One region of the Psychrobacter sp. H25 genome, then DNA from elsewhere that is predicted to be linked to it. Evidence: predicted binding sites of a transcription regulator. Region 1 holds the regulator's gene; the other holds the start of a gene.
The links. Region 1 encodes PhoB, which activates phosphate uptake and scavenging genes when phosphate is short. Its sites were predicted from a motif close to TGTCATNAANCTGTCATAA; they were not measured.
Positions count from the first base shown of each region.

Region 2: AC5JPO_RS06390 (DNA translocase FtsK) is a predicted target of PhoB. The motif match lies at 3,395-3,413, and genes of this name have one in related genera.

Region 1 is NZ_JCACRV010000001.1:2,487,201-2,493,540, reverse strand. Features, by position in the region: gene phoR (phosphate regulon sensor histidine kinase PhoR) at 1-954, opposite strand, end outside; gene phoB (phosphate regulon transcriptional regulator PhoB) at 1,013-1,717, opposite strand; gene dtd (D-aminoacyl-tRNA deacylase) at 1,830-2,282, opposite strand; gene asd (archaetidylserine decarboxylase) at 2,397-3,233, shown strand; gene AC5JPO_RS10175 (HD domain-containing protein) at 3,327-3,956, opposite strand; gene AC5JPO_RS10170 (isochorismatase family protein) at 4,087-4,662, opposite strand; gene fadA (acetyl-CoA C-acyltransferase FadA) at 4,933-6,105, opposite strand; gene fadB (fatty acid oxidation complex subunit alpha FadB) at 6,337-6,340, opposite strand, start outside.
Region 2 is NZ_JCACRV010000001.1:1,593,584-1,599,923, reverse strand. Features, by position in the region: gene rimI (ribosomal protein S18-alanine N-acetyltransferase) at 2-499, shown strand; gene AC5JPO_RS06405 (MerR family transcriptional regulator) at 597-1,031, opposite strand; gene aat (leucyl/phenylalanyl-tRNA--protein transferase) at 1,065-1,877, opposite strand; gene trxB (thioredoxin-disulfide reductase) at 1,878-2,900, opposite strand; gene AC5JPO_RS06390 (DNA translocase FtsK) at 3,504-6,340, shown strand, end outside.

The DNA.
Region 1 (6,340 bases):
GCTGCGACCTTTATCAACACGGTAGAAGCGCTCCGTCAAACGAACAATATGCTCTGGTGCTATCCCCAATCCGTCGTCTTCGACTGCAAACCGGCATCCATCTGATGTTCGCGTCCAACTGATAGTAATATTGCCACCTTTTGGTGTGTATTTTATCGCGTTGATCACCAGATTGGACAATGCGCTGTTTAAGTACATCTCTGATCCATATAGACCATCATAGGTGTCTATATGTAGATGAATGATGTGCTTATAGGCTTGGTTATAGGCTTGCGCATCATCATAGATATTGGTGAGTAGCTTGGTCATATCTATAGCATTGACTTCGTGCGTCTCTTCGATCTCAATTCTAGATAAAAGCAGCAAGTCATTTACGATTCTATTCATACGCGCGGTTTGCTGAGTCATGAGCTCAAAACCACGGCGCCAATGGGGCGGCATATCTGGCTGATCCGTAAAGTTTTCTAAGTAACCGGTCATGACGGTCAATGGTGTGCGTAGCTCATGAGAGACGTTTGCCACAAAGTCTTGGCGCATTTGCTCTAAGTGCTTTAAGCGCGTCACATCATAAATAAATAGGAGTTTTTCATCACCAAAAGACGTGAGCTCAAATTTTAGGTAACGGCTAGGGTCGCGCCATGACTCTATGTGGATACCATCATTGGGCAGTGTGGTGTCTTCATAATACTGGTGAAACTCTGGTATGATAATAAAATCAAAGACACTCTTCCCTTTATCATCTTTCTGCAAAGACAATAGATCCTGCGCCGCCTGATTCCACCATCCTAAGCAATCATTCTCATCGATTAAAATCACCGCGTCTCGTAGTGCTCGCAGTGCGCTTCTGATTTTTTGTAGCTGCTCTGCTTCATGCTGGGCAGAGGTGTTTTCTGGGGTATCTTGCTGATGGCTGTTACGGGTTTTTTTGTGTTGTGCTGGCACTGTCTTGTCCATTTCTTATCCTTACCACTATCCGCTATTTTAGTATTCCAGCGACCTTATGTATGCAAGACTAGCTTGGTTCAATAAGACTAGAGAATCGATAGCCTGTACCGCGTACCGTCTGTATCAATGTATCGCAGTCATGAGGACGCAAGAGTTTACGCAGACGCTTAATATGTACGTCGATGGTGCGATCTTCGATGTATACGTTGCCGCCCCAAACCTGATCGAGGAGCTGCGTTCGTGTATAAGCGCGCTCTGGATGACTCATAAAAAACGCCAATAGACGATACTCTGTCGGACCCACATCGATGACTTTTCCGGCGGCGGTCACACGCTGACTTTTGGTATCTAGACTCAACTGACCGATTTCAATAGGCTTGTCACTACTCATCGCACTACTACGGCGCAATACCGCTTTGATTCTAGAGATCAGCTCACGGGTTGAAAAAGGCTTGGTCATATAGTCATCTGCACCCGCATCGAGTCCATAAACCTTGCTGTCCTCTTCACTTTTCGCCGTCAACATAATGACTGGTATCTCAGAGAGCAGCTCATCGTTCTTTAGCATACGACAAAAATCAACGCCGCTTTTGTCTCCTGGTAGCATCCAATCTAACAAGATCAGCGACGGTCTATGATCGACCACTTGCTGGTGCGCCTCTGAGACATCAGCGGCTTGCAGGCTCTCAAATCCAGCCATTTCTAGCGTCATCACAACCATTTCACGAATCGCAGGTTCATCTTCAACAATCAAAATTTGCTCGTTATACATATGACATTCTCAGTGTTAGAGGGCAAAATTTAGCATGTAAAAAGGCGATAAATACTCACCAGTCTTTATCTATTAAACGGATTAATTATGACAGCTTGATGACACTCTAGTGTCAGATCTCCAGTAGAAAATTTAGGGGTCCGTCATTGACACTAGCGACTTGCATGTCAGCGCCAAACTGACCAGTGGCGACGTTTGGGTACTGTGTTTTTGCATAATCTATAAGTTGCTCAAACAGTATTTGAGCCGCATCAGGTGCCATTGCACCACCAAAATCAGGACGGCGACCTTTGTCTGTTTTTGCCATCAAGGTGAACTGCGACACCAATAACAAACCACCGCCTGCCTGCTGGACATCTTTATCTAGTTTACCAAATTTTGTAGGATCTTCATCATTTTCAAAAATACGATACGTGAGAATTTTATCAATCATTCGCTGAGCCGTACTCAGACTATCCTCGTGTCCCAAACCAATATAAGCCAGTATTCCATGATCTATTTTGCCAACACAATGCTCATCGATAGTCACACTAGCCCGCCTGACTCGTTGTATAAGTGCCTTCATTTACTCATTCCTTAACAGATTATGCTCAGACAATAATGGGCTGTCCATGATAAAATACGGTCATTAACTTGCACATGCAATAATGACATCATCTCTTATTTTGGTAGCCGTATTATGAATGTATTTACCACCTTACAACAGCTGGTACCACAGCAGCAGCTCAGTAAAGTCGCTGGACGTTTGGCCGCCAGCCGCCATCCTTATGTTAAACGTACCTTTATTCGTAGTTTTGCAAAAGCCTATAACATCAGCCTAGACGAATATGAGCGCCAGAGTCTCAATGCATACGAGAGCTTCAATGATTTTTTCACTCGTGAATTAAAAGAAGACGCTCGTACCATCGATACCACTGACAACGGTATCGTCAGCCCTGCTGATGGTATTATCTCTCAGCTCGGACAAATCCAAGACCATAAGTTATTGCAAGCCAAGGGTCGTCACTATGATGTCGGACAGCTGCTGGCTGATAGCGAAGATGGCAGTTACTTTGCGGATGGCAGTTTTGCGACGATCTACCTAGCGCCTAGCAATTATCACCGTGTCCATATGCCGTTTACAGGTACGTTGACCAAGACTCGCTACGTACCTGGCACGTTGTTTTCGGTTAATAACACTACGGCCGCTAACGTGCCAGATTTGTTTGCCCGTAATGAGCGTCTGGTCTGCATGTTCGATACCAAGTACGGCAAAGCAGCCGTTGTCATGGTAGGCGCTATGATCGTCGCTGGTATCGAAACCGTCGCGACAGGTAAAATCACTCGTACTGACGACATCCAAGAAGCCGAGCATGACCTGCCGTTTGCCGCAGGGGATGAGCTTGGACGTTTTTATTTAGGCTCAACGGCTATCGTGGTGCTACCAAAAGCGGCAAAAGCTGACTGGTTGGATAGTATGCAAGCCAACAGCATCGTGCAAATGGGTCAACTGTTGGGGATGGCGAACGCTCAATAATATGACTGTATAAAAACGCTCAAAATATCAGCCCAGTTAGGTATGTTAATGCATACTTAACTGGGCTTTTTTATGCCTGTCACTCATATAGAGTTATGCATCGATCAGCCATCCTTGCTGGGTTGCATAGTCGATATTTTTGTTAAGCCAATCATGAATGGGTGGAAAGCTGTCTTTGATAAAAGCAAGGGCACAAGCTACCTGCGAACGTGTTACTTGGGCTTCGACCCACGTTTTTCCCTCAGTATTAAGATTGAGTAAAAATGGCAATAAGCGGTCAACCACTCTAAGCAACTGGCTTTCTTTGCTGCTACCCGTTTCTTGCGCCTCCCAAACCTCACTTAATGCTGCGATACCATTGCCACGCTCTGCTTGTAGTCGAGCAATACCAGCGCGCTCTTCAACGTGCGCATCGCTACGACTGTTTGCGAATAAAAACGTATCGCCAGCGTCAATCTCACCTAAATCATGTACCAGTGCCATCTTTAGCAGTCGCTCATGATTGACATCTAATTCAAACGCTTCAGCAATCGACCAACACGCCATAGCCAAGTGCCAAGAGTGCTCGGCAGAGTTTTCGCGGCGAGTGGTTTGTGTCACATAGCTACGGCGATTGATACGCTTGAGGGCATCTAGCTCTAATAAGAAGTGAGTAACATCATCTATGTCGATGTTTGCAGCAGACTTTGGGTTGGTCAATGACATAGTTGTGTTTAAGGACATATTTCTCTCTAATTTTTTGATAATCTTATGAATTATGATGTTGCTAACAGCAAGATAGCGCTGATGTTATCAAGCGCTATCTCTTATAAATGTTTCAGTTAAATGACTGAGCACCCTATTATATGACTGTCTACTTTATCAAATTAATAATGGTTTTGAACGCAGGATCTTCACTACTACGACACAGCTCAAACAATATCGACTCAACAGTACTGATCACTCCACCCGCACGGCGGATACGGCGAATCGCTTGTTTTTTATCGTAAGGGAAACGAGAGCCAACCGCATCGCCAATAATGACAGGTTGCATGCCGTTGTCTAATAAATCTAATGCTGTCTGCATAATACAGACATGCGCTTCAGCACCAAATAGCAGCACGGTACTACGGTTCTGCTGCGCCAAATGATGCCATGTGTCATTGTTATCACAAGCGCTAAAGGTAGCTTTTTCGAAGCTCTTGGCATTATCACCTTCAAGCACGTCGCGTAACTCTGGCAAGGTATCCCCCAATCCCTTTTTGTATTGTTCGTTCAGCATAATTGGGATATTGAGTGCTTGCAGCCCTTTGATTAGAGTAACGGTTTTTTTGACGATGTTTTCGTGGTCATAGATATGCGGTGTTAGGCGCTCTTGTACATCAATAATCATTGCCTGGGTGTTCTCACGAGCGATTCGATAGGTGCGATCATTAATCATGGTAGACATAGTACACTCCTTGTACGGCTGACAGTTATTATCAAAAGCTATTTTAGAATTATCATTAATAGTGCCATGGTTTATCTCACTCTTATTTAGTCACAGTTTTTTGGATGCGTCAATGGAGATAATTTGCAAACGCACCACATGTTTTGTTTTTGGGCATGTGCCTCGTTTATTTATGCCATAAAAAACCCCCAGCCATAATGACTGGGGGTTTTATTTATTAGAAAGTAGCTGTTTTTGCGTGTTCAGGTAATCTTATTTATATAGACTAGATTAAACGCGCTCAATAACAGTAGCAATACCTTGACCAAGACCGATACACATCGTCGCTAGACCGATTTCAGTATCTGACTGCTCCATTGCGTTTAGCAGAGTTACGGTGATACGAGCACCTGAACATCCTAGTGGATGACCTAGAGCGATTGCACCACCGTTGATGTTAACGATGTCTTGCTTGTCAGACAGGTTCAGTCCTTTCAATACAGACAGACCCTGAGCTGCAAATGCTTCGTTTAGCTCGATGGTTTGCATGTCATCGATGCTCATACCAGCACGCTTTAGTGCTTTGTTGGTAGCAGGTACAGGACCATAGCCCATGATAGCCGCATCACAACCAGCAACGGCCATACTACGAATACGAGCACGCGGTTTTAGACCAAGATCTTTGGCTTTTTGTGCGCTCATGACTAGCATGGCTGACGCACCATCAGACAATGCAGATGACGTTGCTGCTGTAACCGTACCGCCTTTTGGATCAAACGCTGGACGTAGGTTGCGCATTTGCTCCATCGTCGCATCTGGACGAATCACTTCATCCACAGTACATAATTGCAAGCGACCAGCCGCATCATGACCTTCAATGCCGATGATTTCATTGTCAAAACGACCTTCAGTAGTCGCAGCCCATGCACGGCGATGTGACTCAAGACCAAAAGCGTCCTGCTCTTCACGTGTAATGCCATTCATACGGCCTAGCATCTCAGCGGTCAAGCCCATCATGTTTGAGGCTTTTGCATAGTGCTTAGAGGCAGCTGGGTTTAAATCAACGCCGTGCATCATGCCTACGTGGCCCATGTGCTCGACGCCGCCGATGATGAATACATCACCTTGGTTGGTCATGATTTGCGCAGCAGCAGTATGTAGCGCTTGCATAGAAGAGCCACATAGACGGTTGACCGTTTGTCCACCAGCAGTTTTTGGAATACCAGCTAGCAGACCGATGTTACGACCGATATTTAAACCTTGCTCTAGAGTCTGGTTAACACAGCCCCAGATAATATCTTCGATGTCATTGGTATCAAAGTCATTACGTTCTACCAAAGCACGTACCAGTTCAGCTGAAATGCTGTCAGCACGTACATGGCGGAACATACCGTTTTTGGTTTTGCCCATTGCCGAGCGTACGCCATCTACGATGACCACATCTTTTGGACTTAAAGTTGTCATACTATCTTCCTTTTCAATTTTTATTGTCAGTGTAGGCAGTCCACTTCAGCGCTATGGTTTACTGGTCTTGCACAAAGCACCGTATGCTATGTACGTCGACGATTAATCCCATCCATCAGTTCTGAAGTAAATCTACTAAAACAGTACGTCCGCAATCAAAGAGTATTAATAAATCCATTGTTATCTCTCTTTTGCCAGACGTACCACACTTATCCTAATACGGTATGTTCATTAA
Region 2 (6,340 bases), 890 kb from region 1:
CATGTTTGCGATAGAAGCGTCACCAATTAATGTAGCAGAGTCTGAGAAAATGATTCAAGCCGTAGCCAATATCGAAGCCATCGTCCAGCAGCAAGACGCTTGGAGCTACCAGACTTTGCTTGAACTGCTTGAGCAAGACAGCATTAATATGCTAATAGTCTATAAACAAGAGAAAGAAGAGTGGGCTGAAGATAAGCAAGTGATTGGATATTGTTTATATCAGATGATGTTTGAACAAGCAGAGATTTTGCGTATTGGTACGCATCCTGATTATCAACGACAAGGTATTGCTTCACAAGCTATTGATAAGCTACATAGAGTATTGCAGAGTAATCAAGTTGAAAGTTTGTTGCTAGAGGTGCGTGCAGACAATCATGCAGCGATTGCGTTATATGAGCGGCAAAACTTCGTCGTGATCCATAAGCGCAAAGGCTACTATCAATCATCACATCAGCCAGCAGTTGATGCGCTTATTATGCAGCACACTTATACCGAGTAGACTGGAGGAAATCTAGTTGATAGTCAAGATAGTAGTGTTTCTGAAGGCAAGTACGGGATATCAAGCAGAGTTATTATGATTACGGCGTTCAGCGTAGTTACTGTGAAGGTATCGTCTTTTTACAAACTTCAATATCCAGCTGATACTCACTATCTGCCTGCATCTGAACAAGAATGTCGATGCGCTCGCTCAGTAGCTCTACCATCATACTGATATTGGCTTGTTGTTTTTTGACTTGTTCTAGCTTTTGCTGAGTCAGCATGAGCTGCAAATCAATATCCAGTTGACCATCGTAATAATCGTTTAAGCTGTTTTTGATCTCGATGAGGGTGAAGCCAATAGCTTGTGCACTCTTAATCAACTCAATACGTTCGATACACTCAGGATGAAACTCCGTATACAAGCGTGACCCTGCCTGACGTTTACGTGATTTTAGCAGACCTAACTGCTCATAATGACGTACCGTGTCTTTGGTGGTATTGGCCTTCGCTGCCAGCTCTCCGATCAACAAAAATGAGATATCAAGCGCCATAAAAACCTCGTTATTGCTTAGCTACTGTCATTATCATGATATGCGTTGCCAAGGCTCTGTAGTATCAAGTCGCGTCACTGCCAATGGTTTGTGCGAGCTGTCATCCCACTGAACAAAACGATGACTTATCAGGCTATCTAACTGAGCCAGGAAATCAGTACGCGGCAGGGTGGTAGCGCCCAAGCTCATGAGGTGATCATTTGGCAATTGGCAATCGACGAGTGCCACGTGACTTTGTTCGCATAAGCGCATCAAACCCCAGAAGGCTATCTTTGAGGCATTGGACGCACGATGGAACATAGACTCGCCAAAATAAATATTGCCTATTTTTAGTCCGTAAAGTCCGCCAATCAGCTGACCTTTTTCATCCCAGACCTCAATACTGTGGGCGAAGCCTTGCGCATGTAATTTGGTATAGGCCTCAATCATCTCATCATGAATCCAAGTATGCTCGCCTTCAGGCAAGTCGTTATTAAGACCATCGCTTCGCGGTAGACTACAAGCATGTATGACCTCATCAAAAGCTTGATTGAGTGTCAACTGCCAATGCGCGCGGCTTGCTTGCTTACGTAGCGACTTACTCGGTTGATAATCAGATGGTGCTATCACACAGCGTGGCTCAGGACACCACCAAGCAATAGGTTCGTCTTCATTGAACCATGGGAATAGTCCCCGTGCATAAGCAGATATCAATGTCTCAGATGCCAGATCGCCGCCCATCGCGACAATGCCAATCCCATCAGGATCGACAGAGATAGGATTAGGAAAGTCATAACGCCCAAGACTTTTTAGAGTCTCAGGCGTGATGTATTGAGTGGTATCATCGTGCTGCGTGAAGTTATCCATTTAGTCTTCTTGATCAGCAGTTAGGGTTGATGCGTACGTATGGTCTTTTGCCGTTGCTTCACCGATAGCATCTAAGTACTTTTCAGCATCAAGTGCTGCCATACAACCTGTACCAGCAGAGGTAATAGCCTGACGATAAACATGGTCAGCGACGTCGCCAGCTGCAAATACACCCTCAATGCTGGTTTGGGTAGCGTTACCATTGAGACCACTATTGACAGTCAGATAGCCATCTTTCATGTCCAGTTGACCGGTGAATAGGTCAGTATTAGGCTTGTGACCGATCGCGACAAACATACCCATTGCGTCTAGCTGTTTGGTGCTACCGTCAATCATTGATTCGATAACGACACCATTGACGCCCATATCATCACCAACCACCTCTTTTACCTGGTAGTTCCATTCGATTTTGACGTTACCATTTTTGGCTTTCTCAAACAGCTTATCTTGTAGGATTTTTTCAGAGCGTAAGCTATCACGGCGATGCACCAAGGTGACTTCAGAAGCAATATTAGACAGATATAAAGCTTCTTCGACGGCGGTATTACCACCACCAATCACGGCGACTTTTTGGTCTTTATAGAAAAAACCATCACAAGTAGCACAAGCAGATACGCCAAGGCCTTTAAATTTGGTTTCTGAATCTAGCCCCAAATACTGTGCAGAAGCACCTGTTGAGATGATCAAGGCATCACAAGTATAGTTGCCGTTGTTACCTGACAGCTGAAATGGACGCTCGTTTAGATTGACTTCATTGATATGATCATAAACCAGTTTTGTACCGAAACGCTCAGCATGCGCCTTCATGCGTTCCATTAGTGCTGGACCTGTCAAATCATGTGCATCGCCTGGCCAGTTATCGACTTCGGTAGTGGTCGTTAATTGACCGCCTACTTCCATACCCGTAACCATAACTGGTTTAAGATTGGCACGCGCCGCATATACTGCAGCAGAGTAACCTGCAGGACCTGAGCCTAAAATAATGAGTTTTTCGTGACGTGGAGCGGTAGTGTCAGTTGCCATGAGGTGTTCCTTTCTAAAAATACGAATGAATAATGATAGTTATAAATATAGTAAAAAAATCAAAAATTATGACTAATATGGTTTTTCTAATTGCTGTGTGATAATAACATAAGGGCATAGGTCGAAAAGTGCAAGTTTGCTAAAACAAACACAGCTATCATTAGAATCAAAGCACAATAACCTTGAAATACTAGCGCTAGAAACAGCTGGTATTTTATAGCGTTTGTACTAAACCGCTAGCAGTATTCTGTTAGCAATAAATACTCTATTGGTGGACGGTTTTTTTTCACAAATAGCGTCTCGATTTACGTTCCTACACGCTTTATTTATAAGACTGTCGCCACTGTACCTATGTATTTGTTATTATAAGGAGTTATGCCGAGTGCGGTAGGGTTTGGGTGACAATGACAGTTATGCGTTCTTATGATGCTAGCGTCTTATGATAAATGCCTCCCTATCAAAAACACTCTGCGAGGTACATCTATGTCAGCACTTTATGTCAGCATGATTAGGCTTAGTCATGCGTTGGCGACCATTTAGTATTAACAACAAGGCAGATTTTACGTGATATCAGCACCGCATATTGAGTATTTAAAAAAGGGAATGTTTACCCTCCTTGGGTTAATACTAGCCGTATATCTGTTTGTCATTCTAATGACTTACACAGGCAATGATCCTAGCTGGTCGCATATCAGTAGTGATATGACAACCATCAATAATATGGGTGGTCAGACGGGTGCGTGGTTGTCCGATTTGCTCTACAGCTTTTTTGGGTTTGGTGCCTGGTGGTTTTTAGCATTTGTCGTTTATGAGTCGATTCTTATTTGGTGGGATAATAAACCCACGTTTTGGCTCATGCGACTGGTCGCTTACGTGTTTTTGTTGCTGACTGCTAGTGCATTATTTGCACAACTGGCCGCCCTGATTCAACAAGTGACCAACCCTACATCGATAGGATTTGAAGGTGTGGCTGGTGGTATTATCGGTCTTGAGTTACAAGAGCGCTTGGCACAGCTACTATCACAGTGGGGTAGTGCGGCTTTCTTGGCGGTATTTGTCGTGATTACGGCTACCTTCGCTTTCAATATTCATTGGCTCGCAATATATCAGAGAATTACGGCATTATCGTGGCTTGGCTCGGGCGTAAAGAACAAAGAGGATGTAGACGTTACTCAGCCAATCAGTGCGCCACAAGACGATAGCCACAGCGTAGATGATCAGGTTGAGCAGCAAGTAGAGCATGAACAACTGCCACTTGAGCTGCAATCAGCTGATCATACTGATAGTATTAATGAGGCAGATAACAGTAGCCGGTTCAGTAATGTGTTGTCAGATTTCTTGTCGACATCAGGGTTGGCAGACAGCGTCAAAGCCTCTATAGCGATCGCAAAAGAAGCTACTACGTCAAGCGATGAGAAAAGTGCGCCACTATACACAGCGCCAGCGACTGCCAGTGCTACGGCTGATAGCACAGCGGACCATATCGCACCATCAACAATGTCAGCTCCTACCGCGATACCTGCTCGAAAAGTCGAGCCAAGTTTTGCATGGAACGATGCTAATACGGTTGATGACCTGCTCGCGAGTGAGTATATGGTCTATGGTGCCAGCAGTATAGAGAGCTCTAGTGCGCCTGTACCCAACTATACTCAGACAGACACGGCTATAGACGTGCCCGAAGAGGAGTGGGCGTCAAACTCCAAGACGATGCCAGCTGCGCAAACAGCTGCGACTGAATCTGCTGAATATAACCAGGAGTTCGCTGATCAGCTACAAGCTAATGAGCCTGAAACAACTCAATCAAGTGATACGAGTCAAAGCGTCGATAAGTTAGCAGAGGCATGGTTGGCTGAGCATGGTGACCTATCCGAACCTGCCACAAACTTTGCAATGCAAGACTCTCAGAGTATTCAAGATACTGCTATAACGGAACAGGCTCGAGTTGAGCAAGCCGTCATTGAGCAACCTGGAGTTAAACAGTCTAAAGTTCAGGACATAATCGAAAAGCCTGCAATTGAACAACCTGTCGCTAAACAAGCGTTGCAGGAACAAATAATAGAGCCTATAACAAAGGTATCTACTAGCCCTACAAATGAGTCGTCTCTTAAGCCAGTAGCCGAGCCAGCAGAACAGCCGTATGATGAGGCATCACTATCTGTATCTGAAGAGCCGATTGCAGCAGCAATGGACGTCGCACCAACCGTGCCAGATACCTCAGATATCTCAGATATGACACCAACCAATACACCACCTGCAAACCCGAAGGCAGCACCAACGGTAGAAGCAGTCAGTCCAGTCGCAGACACACAGCCGACAACCGCAGCAAAACCATCTGTTAGTTTTGCTGTACCTGAGGGTGATAGCAGCAACCATATCACGGATATGATGCCAGAAGATGACAGTGCTGAGGATGCGAGTGCCCCAGTCATGCCGCACATTAGCGATGATTCAGCATTCAGTCAAAAATCACGCTCGATGCAAACGGCGGCCTATCGCAGCAGCCTTACGCCCATTCCAGAGGTCTCTATACTGGATAAGCCCGATCCTGACCGTAAGCCTAGCTATACCGTCGCTGAGCTTGAACAGTTGTCTGAGTTGTTAGAGATTAAGCTACAGGAGTTCAATGTAAAAGCGTCTGTCGTCAACGCTATCCCAGGGCCTGTTGTGACTCGTTTTGAGGTAGAGCTGGCTGCTGGTGTCAAAGCGAGTAAGGTAACAGGTATCTCGCGTGACTTGGCGCGTTCACTATCTATGGCGTCACTGCGTGTGGTTGAAGTAATACCGGGTAAGCCATATATCGGTATTGAAGTGCCCAATAAAAAACGTGAAATGGTACGCTTAATTGAGCTTTTAAATACAGATACCTTTAAAGACCCCAAAGCACAAATCAGTATGGCAATGGGTAAAGATATCGGTGGCAACCCTATTATCACTGATCTTGCGCGCGCGCCGCATATGCTGGTTGCTGGTACGACAGGCTCTGGTAAGTCAGTACTGGTCAACTCGATGTTGCTCTCTATGCTACTAAAGTATACGCCCAATGAGCTGCGTCTTATCTTGATTGATCCAAAGCAGCTTGAGCTTGCCAACTACAATGATATTCCGCATCTATTAACGCCGGTAGTCACTGATATGACAGAGGCGGCCAGTAGTCTATCGTGGTGTGTGGCGGAGATGGAGCGCCGCTATCAATTAATGAGCCTACTCAAAGTGCGTAAGCTCAATGAGTTCAACAAAAAGGTTATGGCAGCAGAACAATCAGGCAATCCTATGCTCGACCCACTATGGCGACCGAACGATAGCGTCAGTATCAGTCAGGCACCAAAGCTCAAAACCTTACCGATGATTGTTATTGTCGCCGATGAATTTGCGGATATGATTATGCAGGTTGGTAAACAAGCCGAAGAGCTCATTACGCGTTTGGCACAAAAATCACGGGC